Solitalea canadensis DSM 3403: one gene and its partner. Each later gene encodes a partner of the first gene's protein in a complex. Links are inferred from orthologs where the notes say so. Each region holds a gene or a part of one and is shown in the gene's direction. Other genes may lie near its edges. The genes, in order: carB and carA.

Region 1 (11,408 bases):
AAGGCACCCCTTAAGAATAAGACAAAGGTAGGTTAAAATTTGAGAATTTGAGAAAACTGTGAATTTGGAAGTTAAAAAGGGCTCGCAAAGCCTCAAGGACACATAGTTTAAATGAATATTAATTGTTGCTTAAGCTTAGTTTCTTTGTGTGCCTAAAACCTTTTCCACAGCGGCTATGCCATTGTCAAAACGCTCTTGTCCAAGCCCGGTTATGATGGTATAAGAAGCATTTAGGGTTTCGAGCTCTTGTTTGTAAATATCAAAGAAGTATTCTCGTTTATGAGGAAAATTACGCTGAGGATCGTCTTCCCATGGATTATCAATATACATTAGCAGGTAATGGTCATAATGACGATTCTTGATTTCTTCAGTTACAAAATCCGGTGCTGAACCAAATACTTCTTCACACCAAACTTTAACAGTCATTACGGTTACATCGCAAATTAATAGTTTGTTTGCTTCAGGCAATAATTTCTCTTCTAATGCCAACTGTCCATAAAACATATTGATTTCATCTTCCAGCGTGCAATCACGATCTAAGCCTTCACAATACTCACGAGCATATTCAGGAACCCAAACAGTGTTGTAATATTCAGCAAGGTATTGAGCCATTGTTGATTTTCCCGTAGACTCAGGGCCAATAATGGCAATTTTTAGGATGGAAGATTGATTCATTAATATAAACCGCAAAGACGCGGAGTCGCAAAGATAATTAACAACTTTGCGTCTTCGCGTCTTTGCGGTAAAATTAGTTACCAGATTTTCACTCTTAAGCTATCTGGTCTCCACATGGCATCGCCTTGTTTAATACCGAAAGCTTCGTAAAATGCCGGGATGTTAGCAAATGGTCCATTAACGCGAAGATTAGCTGGCGCATGAACATCGGTCATGATTTGATTGGCAAGGTTTTCATCACGTTGATGACCTAACCAACCCATTGCATAGCCTAAGAAATATCGTTGAGCCGGGGTAAGTCCGTTGATTTTTTTACCTTTCTTATACTGTTCAGTTTTTACGAAGGCGTCCCAGCCAAGTAAAATACCACCTAAGTCGGCAATGTTTTCACCTTGAGTAGCATCCCCGTTTACATGTAAGCTATCTAAGACCTTGTAATCATTAAACTGCTTGATGATCATTTGGCAACGTTCTTTAAATTTAGTCTCATCTTCAGGAGTCCACCATTTTTTTAAGTTACCTTTTTCATCAAACTGGCTACCCTGATCGTCAAATCCATGGGTAATTTCATGTCCGATAGTTGATGCAGCGGCATAGCCATAAACAACTGCGTCATCAATATTTTCATCATTCCAGCCCGGTACCAGGAAAATTGCTGCAGGTAATACGATTTCGTTGTTAGATGGGTTGTAATAAGCATTGTAAGTTTGAGGCGTCATTTCCCATTCATTACGGTCAACCGGCTTTCCTAATTTATCTACGTTGTATTTATACCAAAACTCACTACCGCGTTTTATGTTGGCAAGGTATGATGAACGATCAATATTTAAGCTTGAAAGGTCTTTCCATTTATCCGGATATCCAACTTTTTTGGTCATACTCGCAAGTTTAGCTAAGGCTTTCTGCTTGGTTGGTTCGCTCATCCAATCCAGTTTTTTAATACGCTCTTTGTAAGCATCGCGAATAGCTTCAACCAAATCTTCGTAACGTTTCTTGGTTTTTTCAGAGTAATATTCTTTCACGTAAAGCTGTCCTAGTACTTCGCCCATAACAGCTTCTTCAGAACTCAACACACGTTTCCAGCGTGGACGCTGTTCTTTTTTACCCGTAAGAACCGTTCCATAGAAACGGAAGTTTTCATCATCCAATGCTTTGTGAAGGTAAGATGCGCTTGAGCTTACCATGTTCCAGCGTAGGTATTCTTTCCAACTATCAACAGGAATAGATTTTAAGCTTACTTCAATTTGCTTAAAGAATTCAGGTTGGCCAACTATCACAGAATCGATTTTCTTAATCTTCATTTTGGTTAACAGGTCATTCCAGTTGATTGACGGCGTTAACTTGTTTAGATCGCTAACTGATAATTTGTTATAGTTTTTATAAGGATCACGAAGATCTTCAAGTTTACGGGATGCTTTTGCCAGCGATTCTTCAATTTTGTAGGTATTTTCAGCAGCTTTGTTTGCGGTTGATTCATCAAATCCTGAAAGTTTGAACATGTTGACCAAATGCTTCTGTTGGTAATCCTGGCGGATTGCCGCTGTACGTCCGTCTTTATTGAAATAATAATCCCGGTCTGGTAAGCCTATACCGCCTTGATTTAAATAAAGAGCCATTACCTCACTATTTTTAGTATCCTGGTATACATACATCGAGAATAACGGACTATCACCTAATGTATGCTGGTAAGCAATCTCGTTTAATACTCCGTTAATATCTTTAATCGCAGCAATACGATCAATATCAGCTTTTATTGGTTGAATGCCTTGTTTCTCAATGCCGACAGTATCCATTCCTGTGTGCCAGAAATCTCCGATCTTTTGGCTATTACTACCTTCAGCTTCTTTTGCTTTTGCAGCATCTTCGTTGATCTTTCTGAGTTTATCATAAATCTCATCATTTACCAGGTTGCCAATTCCCCAACGGCTATAAGCCGAAGGGATCGGGTTTAATTTGGTCCAGCCTCCGTTAGCGTATTGAAAGAAGTCAACACCTGGTTTGGCTGTTGTGTCAATATTTTCTTTAACAAAATCTTTTTTTTGTGAAGCATTTTGCTTGTTACAGGAGATTGTAGCAATAGCAAGCCCACTGATTAGTAATAATTTGCTTTTGTTGATATTCATCAGGGTTAGTTTTTATACTTTAAAAGTAACAAAGTACCGAATTTCTCAGAAGATTGCTGTGTAACAGTTATATAGAAATCGGGAATAAAATATCCATGCTCTGCAAGCTTTTCCACAATTGCAACAGTTCGGTTACAATTCAAAAACTGCTTAGAAAGCTATTGAGTAAGGTTTTTGTATGGTTTCAGGTATTAAACTGTTATCGGCACATCATTTGGGTTACAATTGGAAATGGCAATGTTTGTTAATTCAAAAAACTGAACTATAGATAGAAAAACTTTTACCTGACTAATAAATTATTGTAGAACCTAAAAAATCAAAACAGTATGAAAAAAGTAATGTTAGGTTTAGTTGCGTTGACGGGATTGTCAGCGGGACTTTTCGCGTTCACCGCAGCTGAAAACTCAGGTATTAAAGGTACGGTAGTTCCAGCAGAAGGTGCAAGTCAGGTTTGGGCAATTGCTGGTACAGATACATTAAAATCTGCTGTATCTGCTGGTGCATTTGAGTTCAGTAACATTAAAGCAGGCAACTACAAAGTTGTTGTAGATGCGGTAGAGCCACTAAAAGACGTACAATTTGATGTTTCAGTACCTGAAAATAAAGTTGTAAACGTTGGCGAAATTAAATTGGCCCAATAAAAATCCCAGCTATATTTATTCCAGGCGAGTAGAGTCGTCCCGGTTAAACCGGGACGGCTCTCTCATTTTTTGGTGTTTCTTGCATGCCCAAAAACTCTACCATTTATTAATCTCATTGTAATAGTATTGGTGATAAATTAAATCTAAGAAAGAGTGACATCCTTCCAATCTTACCCAGTTTTCAAAATCTAATCTCTTCAATCGTAACCGGAACATTAAAATCTGAATAACGAATCCATCTAGGTGAAACGGAAAAATAGGCGATATCTTTCCAGTTTTCCTTCCGGTCCTTGCCGTCAGGGAAAACGTTAAAATAAATTTGAAGTAGTTCTTCAAGTTCTTTTTCGTCAGGAATTTTGGCAGTACCCTCATATTGAATCGTCTGCTCACCGTCCCAACCAATTACAAATGCAATTGAAGGGTTATTGATCAAATTCTGATATTTTCTGGATGTACTTAATGTGTCGAAAATAATTCTGAGGTCTGTTGTAATAGCAATGCCAACCACTGCTGATTCAGGCAAACCATCAACTGTTACAGTCGATAAAACTGCGTACTTGTTTTTTGAGATGAATTCGTATAAAAAATCAACTGTCATTCAAGTTGGTAATAGTTGCACACTATTCAGCAAAATCGAAATATTTACCGAATGTACCCGAATATACTTAATTACAGTATGGGGCTAAAATCTTTATGATTGCGGATTAATCCTTTAAATTATAAGAACTATATTTAATATCTTTTTATGAACTTATATCCAACTATCCAAAAAACGAAAATAAATCCTTAAATTAATTTCAAAAATGATACCTTTGCACAATTTTTAGACTCCCTTCATAGAATGCCAAGAAACGAAAGTATCAAATCAGTCCTCATCATCGGTTCTGGCCCAATTATTATCGGCCAGGCATGTGAATTCGATTATTCAGGCTCTCAAGCAGCTTTATCGTTAAAAGAAGAAGGTATTTCGGTTTCGATTATTAATTCGAATCCGGCTACCATTATGACCGATAAGGTTATTGCTGATCATGTGTACCTGCTGCCGCTTAATTGTGAGAGTATCGAACAGATTTTGCAAGAACAAAAAATTGACGCTGTGTTACCTACCATGGGTGGACAAACCGCGCTTAACCTTGCAAAAGAGGCTGAAGAACGTGGAATTTGGGCTAAATACGGTGTTAAAGTTATCGGTGTGGATGTTGCCGCAATCGAGAAAACAGAAAACCGTGAAGAGTTCCGCCAATTAATGATTGATATTGGAGTGGGAGTAGCCCCTTCAAAAATTGCTAACTCTTTCCTTGAAGGTAAAGAGGCAGCTCAGGAAATCGGTTTTCCACTAGTAATACGTCCTTCTTATACGCTTGGTGGTTCAGGTGGTGGTTTCGTCCATAAAAAAGAGGATTTTGACTCAGCGTTAAATCGTGGTTTACAAGCTTCTCCAACTCATGAAGTGTTGGTAGAGAAAGCGGTAATAGGCTGGAAAGAATACGAATTAGAGTTACTTCGCGACAGCAATGATAACGTGATCATTATCTGTTCGATCGAAAACTTCGACCCAATGGGTATCCATACCGGAGACTCAATTACTGTTGCTCCGGCAATGACACTGTCAGACCGTTGCTACCAGGATATGCGTAACCAGGCAATCAAAATGATGCGTGCTATCGGAACGTTCGCTGGTGGCTGTAACGTACAGTTCTCAGTAAGTCCTGACGATGAGTCGATCATCGCGATTGAAATTAACCCTCGTGTATCTCGTTCATCGGCATTAGCTTCTAAAGCAACTGGTTATCCAATTGCTAAAATTGCCGCTAAATTGGCAATTGGTTACAATTTGGATGAGATCGAAAATCAAATTACAAAAACTACTTCTGCATACTTTGAACCATCACTTGACTATGTGATCGTTAAAGTCCCACGTTTCAATTTTCAGAAATTCAAAGGTGCAAATAAAGAGTTAGGCTTACAGATGAAGTCGGTAGGTGAGGTAATGGCAATTGGTCGCAGCTTTACCGAAGCACTTCAAAAAGCTTGTCAGTCATTAGAGATCAGTCGTAACGGTTTAGGTGCTGATGGAAAACAACTGAAAGATCTTGACAAGATTATGGATAGCCTTGAGCATCCAAGTTGGGATCGTTTGTTCCACATTAAAGATGCATTAGCGTTAGGCGTTCCAGTTTCATCGGTACAAAAAGCAACCAAAATAGATCGTTGGTTCTTGATGCAGATTCAGGATCTGGTTCATTTAGAGTTAGAAATCAAGCGCTATTCATTAGCGAATCTTCCAAAAGATTTGTTAATCACTGCCAAACAAAAAGGGTACTCTGATTTACAGTTAGCGTATTTGTTAGGAGTTGATGAAGATGCTATTTACTATAAACGTAAAGAATTAGGTATCCGCAGAGTTTACAAAATGGTAGACACCTGTGCTGCTGAGTTCCCGGCGCAAACGCCATATTACTATTCTACTTACGAAGGAGAGAATGAATCAATTCCTTCTGATAAGAAAAAGATCATTGTGTTAGGCTCTGGTCCAAACCGTATCGGACAAGGTATTGAGTTCGATTATTCTTGTGTTCATGGTTTATTGGCTGCAAAAGAAGCAGGGTATGAATCAATCATGGTTAACTGTAACCCTGAAACTGTTTCTACCGACTTTAACATGGCTGATAAGTTATACTTTGAACCAGTTTTCTGGGAGCACGTTCGTGAGATCATCGACTTAGAGAAGCCAGAAGGTGTAATTGTTCAGTTAGGTGGTCAAACGGCCTTAAAAATGGCTGAGTTGTTACATAAAAACAACATTAAGATCATCGGAACTACATTCCCTGATATGGACGTTGCTGAAGATCGCGGTCGTTTCTCTGACTTGTTAAAAGATCTTGATATTCCTTATCCGAGATATGGAGTTGCACACTCTGCTGACGAAGCAATTAAAGTTGCAAGTGAAGTTGGCTATCCTGTATTGGTTCGTCCTAGTTATGTATTAGGCGGACAAGGTATGGAGATCGTAATCAATGATGAAGAATTAGAACGCGCTGTAGTAAAATTATTGCGCCATATGCCGGATAACAAAATCCTGATCGACCACTTCCTTGATCGTGCTGAAGAATCTGAGTCAGATTCAATCTGTGATGGGGAAGATGTGCACATTGTTGGTTTGATGGAACATATTGAGCCTGCAGGTATTCACTCTGGTGATTCAAGCGCAGTATTGCCTCCGTTCAGTTTATCTGAAAACGTTCAGAATAAGATGAAAGAGTACACCATTAAGCTTGCAAAAGCGCTGAATGTAAGAGGTTTGTTAAATATTCAGTTCGCAATTAAAGATGAGAATGTATATGTAATTGAGGCAAATCCTCGTGCTTCACGTACAGTTCCGTTCATTGCGAAAGCATATGATGTTCCTTATATCAACATTGCAACTAAAGTGATGCTGGGAGTTAATAAATTAAAGGACTTTACAATTGAAGAGAAGTTAAAAGGTTACGCAATTAAAGAGCCGGTATTCTCATTCGATAAATTCCCTGAGGTGAATAAAGAACTAGGACCTGAAATGAAATCTACTGGTGAAGCAATTCGCTTTATCAAAGATCTGGAAGATCCTTATTTCCGTCATCTTGTAAAAGAAAAATCAATGTATCTTTCTAAATAATAATTAGTCAGGAACAATATGAAACTCCCATTTGAAAATTTCAAATGGGAGTTTTTCTTTATTTAAGAAATTGAAACACAGTATTTAGTCTTTGTTATCTAAAGAAACTTATTTAAATTAGAGGTATCATCTAAATTTTGCAAAAAACTTAAGCACTCTATTTAAATTATTCTTTATGAAAAAGCTCTCTACACTTTTGATTTTGCTATTAGCAGTAACGATTACTGTTAAAGCACAAACCCAACGGGGCAATTTGCTCATTGGGGCTCAGCTGGCCAATATTGGCGGCGTATTCCAAAGCGGTAGCAGTTCATTTACATTTGGCATTACTCCTATGGTTGGTTTCTTTATTCAGGATAATCTGGCGGTTGGTCCTAATGTAAGTTTCGATTATACACATGCTAATGATGAAAACTTCTTTACCTGGAGCGTTGGCGCTTTTGGACGTAAGTATTTTGACGACCCAAGTATTGAGTTCTCTAAAAGGAGCACCTGGTTTTTAGAAGCAAATGCAGGTATTCAGGGTGTAAATGCTGCCGGAGATAATACTAATGGTTTAGGGCTAGGTTTTGGTCCAGGCCTTGCTTATTTCATTACGCCAAATATTGGCTTGGAAGGTTTATTAAAATATGATCTCACTCTTGGTTTTGGTAGCTCTACAACTACCAATCAAGTAAGTTTAAATGTGGGTTTCCAGATTTATTTACACAAAGACAAGGCTAAAAATATTATTGAAGAAGAAAAGAAAAGTCAATAATCAATCTTGTTCTCTATAATAGTGAAAAATGCTGTTCCTGACTTTATGGGAATGGCATTTTTTAATTAATTAAAAGACTGATATTGCTTAAAGGAAATGAAGCATATTTTTGCCATGTTTTCCCATTATGTTTTAATAGATAAAACTCATTAACATCGAACTCTCTTAAATACGGTTGGTTTTCTAAAAGCGGCCAAGCTTTCAATGTTTCTTCTCGTTTTAGATCTCTGTATGCAATTGTAATATGTGGATTAAACCGTTTCGAAGTATCACTAACAGAAAATCCATTCTTTCGTAGAAAGCACATCAAATGCCTGTGAAATCTTTGTAACAAAGGATTATGTACTGGTTTTATAAAAATCACATCACTTCGTGGATTCAGAAAATAACCAAAACCATCCAATTGAATTTGTAACGGCTGTTCTTCTTCAGAAAACTGTATTAAATTATTAATCAACTGGCTCATTGCTTCATGCGTCATTCCAAAGGGTGGCTGTAAGGTGATATGAGGAATTATGTGCTGGCCTTTTCGGGTATTAAAATTCTCAGCAAATAATACCTTTAATTCATTTACTTCCTGGGTAACTGTAGCATCCGGTAGGAGTGCTATTAGATAAAGGCTTTCGCTTCCATTCATAGCATTCGGATTTTTTGTACCCTTAATTTACTGATTTCAGTAAAGAAGTTTTATTTTGCGGTCTTTTTTGTGGAAAAGTTATGAAAACGATCATCGATTTATTTGAAGAAAGTGTAAATAGATACAGTAATAATCCTTTTTTGTGGGAAAAGAAAGAGGGAGAGTATGTAGCACTTTCTTACATGCAAACTCGCGAGCAGGTATATCATTTGGCTGCCGGACTGATAGCTGTTGGCGTTGAAAAAAATGATAAGGTTGCGTTTCTTGCAGAGGGTCGTAATGCATGGATAGTTGGTGAACTTGGTATTTTATACACAGGTGCCGTAAATGTACCATTATCAGTAAAACTGGAAGAAAGCAATGATCTGATCTTCCGTATTCAGCATTCTGATGCGAAGTACATTATGGTGTCGGCGCGTAATCTCCCTAAAATCCGCGCCATCATCGAGAACTTACCTAATGTTAAAAATGTAATTGTTTTTGATGAGCTTGATAATTATCAATCCAAGGAAATTCATATAGGAGAAATAAATAAACGTGGTGAAGAATTTCTTGCAGAACGAATGCCTGAATTTGAATCGCGCTTCAAATCGATTAAGGGAAATGACTATGCAAATATCAGCTATACGTCAGGGACAACGGCAGACCCAAAGGGAATCATTCTTTCTCATAGAAATTATACTTCCAATGTTGAGCAGGCACTAAGCCTGATGAATATTCCTGCTAACTGGAAAACGCTGATTATCCTTCCTTTAGATCATTGTTTTGCACACGTGGCAGGTTTTTACAGTTTTATGGCTTCGGGTGCAAGCGTGGCGACTGTTGATCCGGGTAAGAACGCGATGGATACGCTTAAGAATATCCCTGTGAATATGCAGGAAATTAAGCCGAATTTGTTGTTGAGCGTTCCGGCATTGGCCAAAAATTTTAAAAAGAATATTGAAAGTGCAATTAAGCAGAAGGGCGGAATAACCGAAAAATTGTTTAATCACGCTTTAAAAATTGCTTACGCTTATAACCGTGAAGGTTTCAACAAAGGACAAGGAGCTAGTATTGTGTACAAGCCTTTGTTGGCATTTTATGATAAGATTTTGTTCTCGAAAGTGCGTAACGCATTTGGTGGAGAATTAAGTTTCTTTATCGGAGGAGGTGCTTTGCTTGATATCGATTTACAGCGCTTTTTCTACGCTATAGGCGTGCCAATGTTTCAGGGTTATGGGTTGTCGGAAGCTACGCCGATCATTTCTTCTAACTCGCTTAAGAAGCATAAACTAGGCTCTTCTGGTTATCTAGTTAAGCCAATGGAGTTAAAAATATGTGATGAGCAAGGTAATTCCCTTCCTGTCGGACAAAAAGGAGAGATTGTTATCAAAGGTGAAAATGTAATGATGGGTTATTGGAAGAATGAAACAGCCACTGCTGATACAATTAAAAATGGATGGCTTCATACCGGCGACTTGGGCTATATGGATAGCGATGGCTTTTTATATGTATTAGGCAGGTTTAAAAGTTTGCTGATTGGAAGTGACGGAGAAAAATATAGTCCGGAAGGTATTGAGGAATCGTTGGTTGAAAACTCAAAGTTTATTGATCAGGTGATGTTGCATAATAATCAGGATGCCTATACAACAGCCTTGCTTGTGCCCAATAAGGAATCGTTAAAATCATATTTGCGTCAAAAAGGGCTGAATTGGGAATCAGAAGAAGGTAAAAAAGAAGCAATTAAAATGCTACAGGCCGAAGTAAACGAATATAAAAGTCAGGGTAAATTTGCCGGAATATTTCCGGAGCGATGGTTGCCGGCCACTTTTGCTATTTTACCGGAAGGCTTTACAGAGCAGAATCACTTCCTTAACAGTACACTTAAAATGGTGAGGGGTAAAATAACCGATCATTATCAAAATCGTATAGAGGCTTTATATACAGCCGAAGGGAAGAATATCCTGAATGATGAGAACTTCAGATCGTTAAATTAAGTACTCGTATCAACTTTGTATAAAAGAAGCAGGCCGACAATTATATTGCCGGCCTGTTACTTTTTGCTCAAAATATAAAAATTAAAGATTAATTCTTCTCATCTTCTCTGAAGACCTTATAGCAAGAGATTATGTACCATACACAGCCAATCCCAATCATGATAAGTTCAGGAATAGATATACCGGTATAACTACCAACAATCAGTGTGATAATCATTAATGATAATGGTAACAAAATTTCTTTTCTGAATATTTTTGATTCAGATTGTTCAGCGATGTCTTCTTCAGTAATTTCATAAGCGTATGTTTTAGAAAGGCGAGATACCGTAGGTATTTTTTCTTCCTGCGCTTTACTTTTTACTTCTTTTGTTAGTTGAGAGTCTAAATTATAGTTCATAGGCTTAGCTACTTTATATTACAAATGTATCTCTTTTTATATCAACTACATATTAATTCGTTGTAACAATATTATTTTACGTACATATACGCACTCATTATTAGATAAATAACAATCGCAAAGGTTTAAAAGAGTAACTATAAATAATAATGAAATGAGGCATTTAATTTTTTTTCATCATTGTACGCTTGAGATTGATTTTTAGGAATGCTTAGCTATTGCCAGTTACTCTTTCTAATCATTTTGCCTAGCTGTACAATTTGCCCTGTATGGTATCCGTAATGATTTATTTGTCTGTTCAAAGCTCCTAAAACTGTATACGGTTCGGTTCGGATATGAACAGTTTTTAGCAAATCTTCTTCCGAAAGATTATCCAACAGTTCAAATAAAATTGACCTCCCGTCTTCCCAAATTTTCAGCAGCTCAATTTTAGTTAAGTGTAATTCTTCAAATTCTCTATCCCTGTCGCGATCAGGTTTTTCTCCATCCGTAGTAAAAAAATCAATGAATCTTGATTTCAATATTACCAGCAATATGCTGAATAATA
Region 2 (10,927 bases), 3.8 Mb from region 1 along the record:
ATCTTGCAAGAATCGAATTTGAGATTGAAGAATACCTGAGTCCAACTACAGGAGGAAAAGAACGCTTCAGCACAACCTGGAAGGATGTTGAACGTCAATTACTAATGGATTCAAAATTCGGCCCATTAGTAGATAAAAATCAAAAATTCTATACGCAAGTTATTCCTGCTGAGATCGCAGCACAAACGGACTCTCTTGAAAAGGCCAAACTGATCTATGCTTTTATAAAAAAATCCATTGCATGGAATGAAAAATATGGAATGCTTGCATCAAATGATCCTAAAAACATTATAGGAAAGCATTCCGGAAATATTGCTGATATTAATCTATTCCTAACCGGAACATTAAAAGCGCATGGTTTCAATGTTTATCCGGTTATACTTTCTACACGTGAAAATGGATATCCAACCACACTATATCCTATTTTAACAGATTTCAACTATATAATAGCTAATGTAATTATAGGTGGAAAATCTTATTTGTTGGACGCAACAGAAAAAGAGTTGGATTTTGGAACTATTCCTTTCAGGTGTTTAAATAAAGAAGGACGCATTGTTGATTATAAAAAATCAAACTGGATAAACCTTGTTCCCAAACTTTTTGATACTGAACAGATCAATGTAGAAATGACTGTAAGTTCAGATGGTTCAATCAAAGGATCTTTTGCTGGTCGGAAATATGACTATGCAGCAATTAAAGAGCGCAAGAAAATTAACAGTTTTTCTTCAATGACAGATTTTCAGAAAAGTATTCAGGATAAGTTTACCACAGGAACCATCGACTCTCTTAAAACTGAAAACTTAGATGTACTGAATGAACCATTAGAGGTAAAGTTCAAATTTAAATTGCATGAGGAAGATGCTGCTGATTCAAAAACAATTTACCTGCAACCGTTTATATTCGACAAACTTGAAAGCAATCCACTTAAACAAAATATAAGAACTTTCCCTATCGACTTTGGCATCAAGAAACGATCAATAACCAATTTATCCATTACTATTCCTGAAGGGTACGAAGTTGAATCAATAGTAAAGAACACAAACTTTGTGCTAGCTGATAAAAGTGGATTCTATAAGATTGGCACTGAAATAAATGGCAACAAAGTTAACATTCAAACGATTCTGCAGCTAAACGAGACCATCTATCCGTCAGAGGCTTATCCAATGCTTAAAGAATTATTCAGTTTGATTATTAAAACCCAAAATGAGCCAATTGTGTTAAAGAAGAAAACTGTTAATATTGCTACAAAAAAATAAAAACAACGAAGGGAAGATGATCATCTTCCCTTCGTTGTTTTTATCACATCCAAACTAATTTCAGAAGAAATAAAAGAGCAATAATATACACCGTAATACTTATTTGATTAGCTTTTCCGGTGAATAGCTTAATAAATACGAATGCCAACATTCCAAAAACGATTCCTTGAGCAATGCTATAAGTAAATGGCATCATTACCATTGTCATGAACGCAGGGATCGCTTCTGTAAAATCATTGAAATTGATACTTGCGATTGAAGAAACCATAAACAATCCCACAATTATTAATGCCGGAGCAGTTGCTGCTGAAGGAACTAATAAAAACAATGGGGCAAAGAATAGTGCAATTAAAAACATTCCAGCAGTACTCAAGGCGGTTAATCCAGTCCGACCCCCTGCCGCTACTCCTGAAGCACTTTCAACATAAGCAGTAATAGTACTTGTTCCTAATATAGCTCCAAAGGTTGTTCCGATAGCATCTGCAAATAATGCCTGTTTTACTTTCGGAAAATTACCATCTGCATCTATTAATCCGGCTTTTGCTGCTACGCCAAGTAAAGTTCCGACGGTATCAAATAAATTAACAAACAGAAAAGTGAGTATGACAACAAGCATATCTGCCGAAAAAATATCTTTCCAATCGAATTGGGCAAAAATTGGTGATAATGAAGGTGGCATACTAACCAAATTTCCTTTAGGAAGTTCAGTTACTCCAAGTGGAATTCCTAACAATGTACCGGCTAAAATTCCAATTAATATAGCAGCTTTAACATCAAGAGCTACTAGAACAGCTGTTACAAGTAATCCAATCAGAACAACCCAAACATGTCTGTCGGCCATATTACCTAATGTAACTAAAGTGGCCGAATTAGCCACAACCAAGCCTGAATGCTGTAATCCAATGAACGTTATAAATAAACCTATACCAACTGGAATTGCATCTTTTAATGTTTTTGGAATACTATTCACAATCAATTCCCGAACATTAAAGAAAGTTAAAACCAGGAAAATTAGTCCTTCAATAAAAACGGCAGTAATTGCCATTTGCCAAGAGTAACCCATTACCTGAACCACCGTAAAAGCAAAAAATGCATTTAATCCCATTCCGGGTGCAGCGGCAATTGGCAAGTTGGCCATAAAAGCCATAACCATTGTGGCGATTACTGTAGATAGTACGGTTGCTGTAAACAATGCATGCTTATCCATTCCTGTAGATCCTAAAATGGCCGGATTTACAGCAAGAATATAAGCCATGGTCATAAAAGTGGTTATACCTGCAAGAATTTCTGTTCTGACTGTTGTTTTATGACTGGATAACTGAAAAAGTTTTTCAAACATCAGCGTTAAATTAATGTTGAGCGCAAATTAATGAAGCATATCATTTACCTATAAATTACTATTTATAACTGTAAAATGATACGGCAATTTATTATTAGGATTATATATTAAAATTTCGCCAAATAGGATCCGAAGGCAATGGAGCAATAATTTCCATGGGTTCTTTCTTTACCGGATGTTCAAACGTAATTTTTCTTGCATGCAGATTAATACTCCAGTCGGGATTAGAGCGTTGAAACCCATATTTCCTGTCGCCCCGAATTGGACAACCCATATTGGCTAACTGCACACGAATTTGATGATGACGACCGGTTAACGGATTTATCTCTAGCAGATAATAGGAGTCTGATTTGGAAAGCACTTTATAAGAAAGCTCACTTCTTAAACTTCCTTCAATTTCTTTATCGTAAGCTTTGGAGGTATTCGTTTGCGGATTCTTTCTCAGATAGTTGATGAGCGTATCTTCTTTTTTAGGAGGAGCATTTTTTACAACGGCCCAATAAGTTTTATGGATATCTCGCCCTTTAAACAGCTTATTGAAGCGTTCTAATGCTTTGCTTGTTTTAGCAAAAAGTATTACTCCACTTACCGGTCGGTCCAAACGATGTATCAGCCCTGCAAAAGCAGCACCAGGTTTATCGTAAGTATATTTAATATAATCTTTAACAAAGTCGATCAGTGGCTTATCTCCTGATTCATCAGACTGAACAGCAATTCCTGCCGGCTTATTGATAGCTAGTATATGATTGTCTTCATAAAGAACTTCAATGTCTTTATAAGTATATGTATTAACTAACCCTTTCCCCATCCCTATTAGTTAATTATGATGAAAAACAGTACCAGATCAGTGATCGGGCCTGCCAATTAATATTTATTTCGCTGCTAATTAATATTGTTCCTTTTTTCCAGGAAAATCCTGACTTTTTACATCAGTGATGTATTGTTTTACCGCACCGGTAATCTCTTCAAATAAGTTTAAATACTGACGCAAAAATCTTGGGCGGAAGCCTTTAGTAATACCCAACATATCATTCACCACCAGCACTTGTCCGTCAACATCCGGTCCTGCACCTATGCCAATAGTCGGAATTTTAACTAATGAAGTTGCTTCTTTTCCCAATTTAGCAGGTATTTTTTCCAACACAACGGCAAAACACCCCGCATCTTGTAGTATTTGAATATCAGATAACAACTTATTGGCTTCAGCATCCTCTTTGGCTCTTACTGAATAGGTTCCGAACTTATAGATCGACTGTGGAGTTAATCCAAGGTGTCCCATTACCGGAATACCTGCAGATATAATACGCTCTATAGAATCTTTCACTTCAGCACCACCTTCTAATTTTACACCGTGAGCTCCTGATTCTTTCATTATGCGAATAGCAGAGGCTAAAGCTTCTTTTGAATTACCCTGATAAGAACCAAAAGGTAAATCAACCACTATCAATGCACGTTTAGTACCACGTACTACCGACGAAGCATGATAAATCATTTGGTCAAGTGTAATAGGAAGCGTAGTCTCATGCCCCGCCATTACATTTGACGCCGAATCACCTACCAAAATAACATCAATTCCGGCACCATCAAGAATTACTGCTGTCGAGTAATCATAAGCCGTTAGCATTGAAATTTTTTCGCCGTTCAGTTTCATTTCCTGTACGGTATTAGTGGTAATTCTACGTATTTCGGTATTGACTGACATTTTGTAGGATTTAATTGAATAAATGCAGGCGAAAGTACCTGATTTTTTCTACCTTTGCAACTTAATGAGCACGTTCGAGAAAATCCCTGCTGTACTATTACTTGAAGATGGTACGGTATTCCATGGAAAAGCTGCCGGTAAAATAGGTACCACTACCGGCGAGATTTGTTTTAACACCGGAATGACCGGTTATCAGGAAATTTTCACAGATCCTTCGTACTATCGTCAAATCATGGTTACGACCAATGCACACATTGGTAACTATGGTATCAGCGATGAAGAAGTTGAATCTGGTTCGGTAAAAATTGCAGGATTGGTTTGTAAGAATTTCACGTCGAATTATTCACGTAAAATGGCTGATGAATCGATCCAGGAATATTACCTTAACGAAAATGTAGTGGCAATTTGCGATGTAGATACTCGTCAATTGGTACGTCACATCCGCGATAAAGGAGCCATGAATGGTATCATTTCTTCTGAAACCCTTGACCTTGATGAATTGAAAAAGAAACTTAGCGAAGTTCCTTCAATGGCAGGCTTGGAATTATCTTCGGAAGTAAGTACCCGTGAACCTTATTTTTACGGAAATCCTGAAGCTACCCACCGTGTAGCCGTTTTAGACTTAGGTGTAAAGAAAAACATTCTCCGCAATTTTGATGAGCGCGATGTTTATTGCAAGGTATTCCCTGCAAAAACAACGTTTGAAGAAATGGAGCAATGGAATCCTCAGGGTTACTTTATTTCTAATGGCCCAGGCGATCCTGGAGCTATGCCTTATGGTGTTGATACCGTTAAGAAAATAGTTGCTGCCGAAAAACCAATGTTTGGTATTTGTTTAGGTCACCAAATGTTGGCCCAAGCAAACGGTATTTCAACTTATAAAATGAAAAACGGGCACCGTGGATTAAACCACCCTGTTAAAAACATTATTAAAAATCATTGCGAGGTAACTTCTCAAAATCACGGCTTTGCCGTAAACCCTGATGAGGTTAAAGCTTCTGATAAAGTTGAGATCACTCACATCAATCTTAATGATGGAACAATTGAAGGTATCCGTGTAAAAGGTAAAAATGCATTCTCGGTTCAATATCACCCTGAATCATCACCCGGACCTCACGATTCTCGTTATTTATTTGATGATTTCATAGCGATGCTTAAATAGGTTATTGCTTACTTAAAAATATAAACGCCGCAGATTTCCTGTGGTGTTTTTTGTTTTTGTTCTAGCGCGATAAGGAACACACCCCTAACCCCTCTCAAGAGGGGAATCTGGACGCGGTTCCCCTCTTGAGAGGGGTTAGGGGTGTGTTTATTTTCTACTTCAACTCACCTATCATCGCCTCCACTACCTTGGCACTGTTTCCAACGAATATTTTGAACCCGTCAATAACAACAGGACGTTTTAAGAAGGTATATTCCTGAAGAATCAAATCACGGTAGTCATTCTCTGTCAGTTGCTTTTCATGTAAGCCCATTGGTCGGAACTTTTGAGAACGACGGCTAAATAATTCTTCATAAGATCCGGCAAGTTCTTTCATGGCATCTAATTGAGCCGAAGTAATTGGCTCTGCCTTTATATCCTGTTTTTCAAAAGAAATTCCGGCCTCTTCTGCTTGCTTAATTATTTTGCTGCAAGTACTGCAGCTCGACAAATGATAGATTTTAGGCATAAATAGTAACTTATTGAGTTCGCAAAAGTAGACAATTTACGATAAGGAATTTTCATTAGACAGGGCATTTTCAGCGTCGCTTGCATTTTGTAATGGAGCATTGGCAATATCGTTTAATGCATTTACAGTAAAGAATGCCTGATGGCCGGAGATTAACACATTTGGAAAGGTTAATAGTCTTGCAAAAACATCATCCTGAATAATTTTATCTGAGAGATTTTTAAAGAACAATTCTGCTTCTTCTTCATAAACGTCAATTCCCAAGGAACCTATTTTACCGGTCTTTAAAGCATTTATTACCGCTTTAGTATCAATTAGTCCTCCCCGGCTTGTATTGATAAGCATAACACCTTGTTTCATCGACGCAATTGTTTGCTCGTTGATGATATGCTTATTTTCTTCCGTTAAGGGACAATGCAAACTAACAATATCTGATTCGACGAATAATTGGTCTAAAACTTACGTAAGTAACCCCATTCTCTACACATTGCTTGTTTGGATAAATGTCGTATGCAATAACTCTGCATCCAAAACCTTTTAAAATAGCGCTGAATACTTGTCCTATTTTTCCTGTTCCTACAACCCCTACGGTTTTATTAAACAGATCAAAACCCATCAGTCCGGATAACTCGAAATTCCCTCTTTTTATGCGGTTATAGGATTTATAAACCTTCCTATTTAAAGCCATTATTAATGTCATTGCATATTCTGCAACCGAATAAGGTGAATAATGACTTACGCGCATAACTGCAATATTGTGTTTTTTGGCAGCTTGCAGATCTACATTGTTATAACCGGTACATCGCAGCAAAATCGCTTTTACTTTGTAGTTTGCCAATTCGGTAATAACTTTTTCACCCAACTGATCATTAACAAAAATGCATACGGCATCATAGCCTTTTGCAAGAATCACCTATTTTTCATTAAGCTCAGGTTCAAAGAACTCGATTGTATGTTGATGATGCGTTTCGTTGAGGGTACTAAATATTTCTTTATCGTAGTTACGAGTTGAAAAGAAAGCAATTTTCATAAGAATAGATACTGAGTTTATCTAAAAATAAAAAAATCCTCCGACAGGGAGGATTCTTTATATCATTTATGTAGTTGCAGACATCTATGCATGATATGCTAACAAAGGAATGTTAATATGTTCAGCAAGCTTTTTCGTTAAACTAGGATTAAAGAACTTCTCAATCATCGTACGTTTATGCGTAACCATTACTAAAAGGTCAACATCATTTTGTTTTGCATAATTGATGATACCTTCAGAAACTGAGTTTGCTGTATGTGTTTCAACTTTGCAGTTAAGCGTTTGAGAAACCAGGTTAAGCTTATTGATTAGTGACTCTTCTTGTTTATCACTTGTATTGATCTTCAGGATCGTTGCATCCGCGTTTACGCTACTTGCAAAATCCATAATACGCTCAACATAAGGAAGCTCTTCTCCATGGAACTGCGTGGTGTACACAATTTTCTTCAATGGTTTCTCCGGATCAATATTAGCAGGAACTACTAACACGGGACAGGTTGCACGCTCTAATATAGATGAAGCATTGCTTCCCAAAAGTTTTTCAACTAAATCTGTAACGCCTTTTGTTCCCATGATAATTAGATTGATGTCTCCTTTGGTTAACTCATCTAATATTTCACTTTCAATAAGAAATCCTCGACGTGTAACAGCCTCTGTTTCCACTCCTGCATCGTGCAATTCTTGTTGAATAGCATCATTGCGTTCTTTGGCATCTCTTTCCTGAGTGGTAAGTACATCATCAATTATCTCAGGTGGCATATTAGGATCAACCATCGTTTGCACAATATGTAGCAGCCTTAATTTATACCCGTGATTAATCGCTAATCGTTTGGCATACGTCAATGCATTTGAGGCGGACTTAGAAAAATCGGTTGGAACTAATATGGTTTTCATTTTATGAACTTTGATTTATTTAAAGATAAAACGTATCAAATTGAGGTTTTATGATAAAAGTCATACACTATTTTTGTATTAATATTATAACAACTTTACTATAAGTTTAGTTTTAAAATCTACGAGCAGGATGGGCCATTTTTAAGTATTAAACCTATAACTTACTCTGGTAGTGGCTAACAAACAAACGAGAACCTTAAATTGAAGCGCTTTTAGAACTTGCATACTATTCGCACATTATCGTGTAAACAATTTACTCAAAAGTGTTGAATTTGATAACTTAATTTAAAGGAAATTGAAGATACAAATTCAAAAAATGAGTAAAAGATTATTTTTCTTCTTCAGGAACGATCACGAAAATATCTTCGCCATCTCTTTTCATAAGGTACTTTTCACGTGCAAATTTCTCCAGTTGTTCAGGATCAGTAGAGAGTTCTTTTAGATCTTTTTTAACTTTAATAATCTCTTCTTTGTAATACTGTTGATCTTTATGAATCTGACTTAATTTCTGACGGTATTCATATTGGGACGTAAAGTCATTTCTGTCCAAAAACATCATCCAAACAAAAAAAACAACTAGTGTTAAGTAATATTTATTTTTTACGATGGAGACAAGTTTCTGTATCATACTGACTGCGAGCTTACTGTTTCAACGGCACATTCGTATACCGTCTCTTTCAAAGGTAATGAGAAGATATTAAAACCGCAAAGGCGCGGAGACGCAAAGATTAACTTTGTGCCTTCGCGCCTTTGCGGTTAAATATTATGGTTATTTCTTAGCGAACTTGAAGTTTTTACCTAAGAAACGTGCAGTAGAACCTAATTCTTCTTCGATACGAAGTAATTGGTTGTATTTAGCGATCCGGTCTGAACGAGAAGCTGAACCTGTTTTAATTTGACCACAGTTTAAAGCAACCGCTAAGTCAGCAATGGTGTAATCTTCTGTTTCGCCAGAACGGTGACTCATTACTGAAGTGTAACCGTTATTTTGAGCTAAAGTAACAGCGTTAATAGTTTCAGTTAAAGAACCAATTTGGTTTACTTTTACCAAGATTGAATTTGCTACACCCATATCAATACCTTTTTGAAGGAATTTAGAGTTAGTCACAAACAAATCATCACCTACCAACTGTATTTTATCACCTAACTTCTCAGTTAATTTTTTCCAGCCATCCCAATCGTTTTCAGCTAAACCATCTTCGATAGAGATAATTGGATATTTAGCAGCCCAGTCAGCCCAGTAAGCAACTAACTCATCGCTAGTAAATTTACGATCCGGGTTTGATTTATAGAAGCTATATAAACCTGTTTTCTCATCGTACATTTCAGAGCTGGCAGCGTCCATAGCAATATAAACATCGCTTCCTGGTTTATATCCAGCCGACTCGATAGCTTGCAATACAGTTTCGATCGCCTCTTCGTTTGAACCGATGTTTGGAGCAAAACCACCTTCGTCACCTACGTTAGTAGAGTAACCTTTTTTCTTTAATACATTTTTCAAGTGGTGGAATACTTCAGTACCCATACGTAAAGCATGAGAGAAAGACTCCGCACCAACAGGCATTACCATGAATTCTTGGTAATCAATTTTGTTATCAGCGTGCGCACCACCGTTTACAATGTTCATCATTGGAATTGGCAATGTGTTAGCATTAACACCTCCAATGTAACGGAACAATGATTGGTGAGATTCTTGAGCAGCCGCTTTTGCAACAGCTAAAGAAACACCTAATACAGCATTTGCACCTAAATTACCTTTGTTCTCAGAACCGTCGATTTCGATCATGGCTTTGTCGATCAGGTTTTGATCAAACACATCCATACCACGCAATGCGTCGGCAAGTTTATCATTTACATTGGCAACAGCTTTAGTTACGCCTTTACCCATGTATACATTTTTATCATTATCGCGAAGTTCTACAGCTTCGTGCATACCGGTAGAAGCACCGGAAGGTACAGCCGCACGGCCTACAACACCGTTCTCAGTGATTACATCCACTTCAACGGTAGGATTACCTCTTGAGTCGAGGATCTGCCTTGCTTTAACATCTAAGATTAAACTCATGTTATAGTTATTTGTAATTTGTTATTATGTTCTGTGTGGTTTGCAGAAATTATCTGTTTCCCAGCTATCCCAAACCGTTATTCCTGCTTTTAATAGTGCAGCCGAAAGTAGCTAAAAATACTCACACAGACAAACTGATTTTTGTCAGGCTTTTATTAATTTTATAAAATAATTCAAATAAATTACTGATTTGATTAAATTAAGAACACTTTATTAAAGTTATCAAAACAAACAATACTTAGTGTAATATTAACACTAAATGTTGTTTTCAGGCTTCCCTTTCGTAAATCATTGGAAGGTATAATTTATACCTGATGGAAATTACACGAACCAAAACTACCGTAACAGCTGAAGCTATTTCAGTTAAATGCCGGCTTACCTCAAAATACTGTAATAGAAAGAACAAAGTACCTCCTAAAATACAAGCAGTTGCATAAATTTCCTTTCTAAAAACATGTGGAATTTCATTGATCAGCATATCTCTCAACACCCCTCCAAACGCCCCTGTCATAGTGCCTAGTGCTACACACAAGGCCGGATGCAACCCAAAAGCCAATCCTTGGGCAATTCCGGTTACCGTAAAGGCCCCCAACCCAAAGGAGTCGAAAAAGAAGAGTGTTTTTTTAAAATGATGAACATATGGTTTAGCAAACAATATCACCACATAAGCACCAAAAACTGTTAAAACAGTGGTGAAATTTCGCATCCAGGCAACAGGTGTGTAACCAATCATTACGTCCCGCAGTGTTCCCCCACCAACCGCTGTCACGAATGCCAATATAAGTACTCCAAAAATATCCAGACGTTTGTTCATGGCCGCCAAAGCACCGGAAATAGCAAACGCAATTGTTCCTAAAATATCAAAAAGGTGTAAAATGGACATGTAATTTTTGAGTTAGACCATGGTCCATAGTCCATAGACCATAGTATAAAATAAGACTGAAAGCATTCACTATCGACTATCGACTAAT

Evidence for each region.
Region 2: the proteins of carB (region 1) and carA are in contact, whole or in part, in a solved structure (PDB 1KEE), measured with the Escherichia coli proteins. The link is inferred for Solitalea canadensis DSM 3403 from one-to-one orthologs.

What each region holds. Positions count from the first base shown.
Region 1 is NC_017770.1:4,152,938-4,164,345, reverse strand. Bases 3,956-7,294 are described here. They hold carB (carbamoyl-phosphate synthase large subunit), read left to right. Parts: upstream 3,956-4,280; coding sequence 4,281-7,094; downstream 7,095-7,294. Other genes in these bases: SOLCA_RS17280 (outer membrane beta-barrel protein), read left to right, coding at 7,270-7,294; SOLCA_RS17290 (pyridoxamine 5'-phosphate oxidase family protein), read right to left, coding at 3,956-4,037. Outside these bases: SOLCA_RS17305 (AAA family ATPase), read right to left, coding at 136-675; SOLCA_RS17300 (M13 family metallopeptidase), read right to left, coding at 753-2,798; SOLCA_RS17295 (carboxypeptidase regulatory-like domain-containing protein), read left to right, coding at 3,125-3,439; more of SOLCA_RS17290, read right to left, coding at 3,621-3,955; more of SOLCA_RS17280, read left to right, coding at 7,295-7,851; SOLCA_RS17275 (2'-5' RNA ligase family protein), read right to left, coding at 7,913-8,488; SOLCA_RS17270 (AMP-dependent synthetase/ligase), read left to right, coding at 8,569-10,464; SOLCA_RS17265 (hypothetical protein), read right to left, coding at 10,553-10,861; SOLCA_RS23800 (DUF1572 family protein), read right to left, coding at 11,077-11,382; SOLCA_RS23795 (DUF1572 family protein), read right to left, coding at 11,363-11,408. UniProt on the Escherichia coli protein: Large subunit of the glutamine-dependent carbamoyl phosphate synthetase (CPSase).
Region 2 is NC_017770.1:364,870-375,796, reverse strand. What follows is about bases 3,553-6,410. They hold carA (glutamine-hydrolyzing carbamoyl-phosphate synthase small subunit), read left to right. Parts: upstream 3,553-4,361; coding sequence 4,362-5,459; downstream 5,460-6,410. Other genes in these bases: SOLCA_RS23695 (NAD(P)-dependent oxidoreductase), read right to left, coding at 6,389-6,410; SOLCA_RS23700 (NAD(P)-dependent oxidoreductase), read right to left, coding at 6,004-6,387; SOLCA_RS01450 (arsenate reductase family protein), read right to left, coding at 5,614-5,967; panB (3-methyl-2-oxobutanoate hydroxymethyltransferase), read right to left, coding at 3,553-4,297. Also shown: SOLCA_RS01475 (DUF3857 domain-containing protein), read left to right, coding at 1-1,256; SOLCA_RS01470 (NCS2 family permease), read right to left, coding at 1,300-2,595; SOLCA_RS01465 (RluA family pseudouridine synthase), read right to left, coding at 2,696-3,403; more of panB, read right to left, coding at 3,482-3,552; more of SOLCA_RS23695, read right to left, coding at 6,411-6,880; SOLCA_RS01440 (universal stress protein), read right to left, coding at 7,082-7,891; SOLCA_RS01435 (FtsB family cell division protein), read right to left, coding at 8,220-8,519; eno (phosphopyruvate hydratase), read right to left, coding at 8,661-9,956; SOLCA_RS01425 (trimeric intracellular cation channel family protein), read right to left, coding at 10,225-10,839; SOLCA_RS01420 (hypothetical protein), read right to left, coding at 10,927-10,927. UniProt on the Escherichia coli protein: Small subunit of the glutamine-dependent carbamoyl phosphate synthetase (CPSase).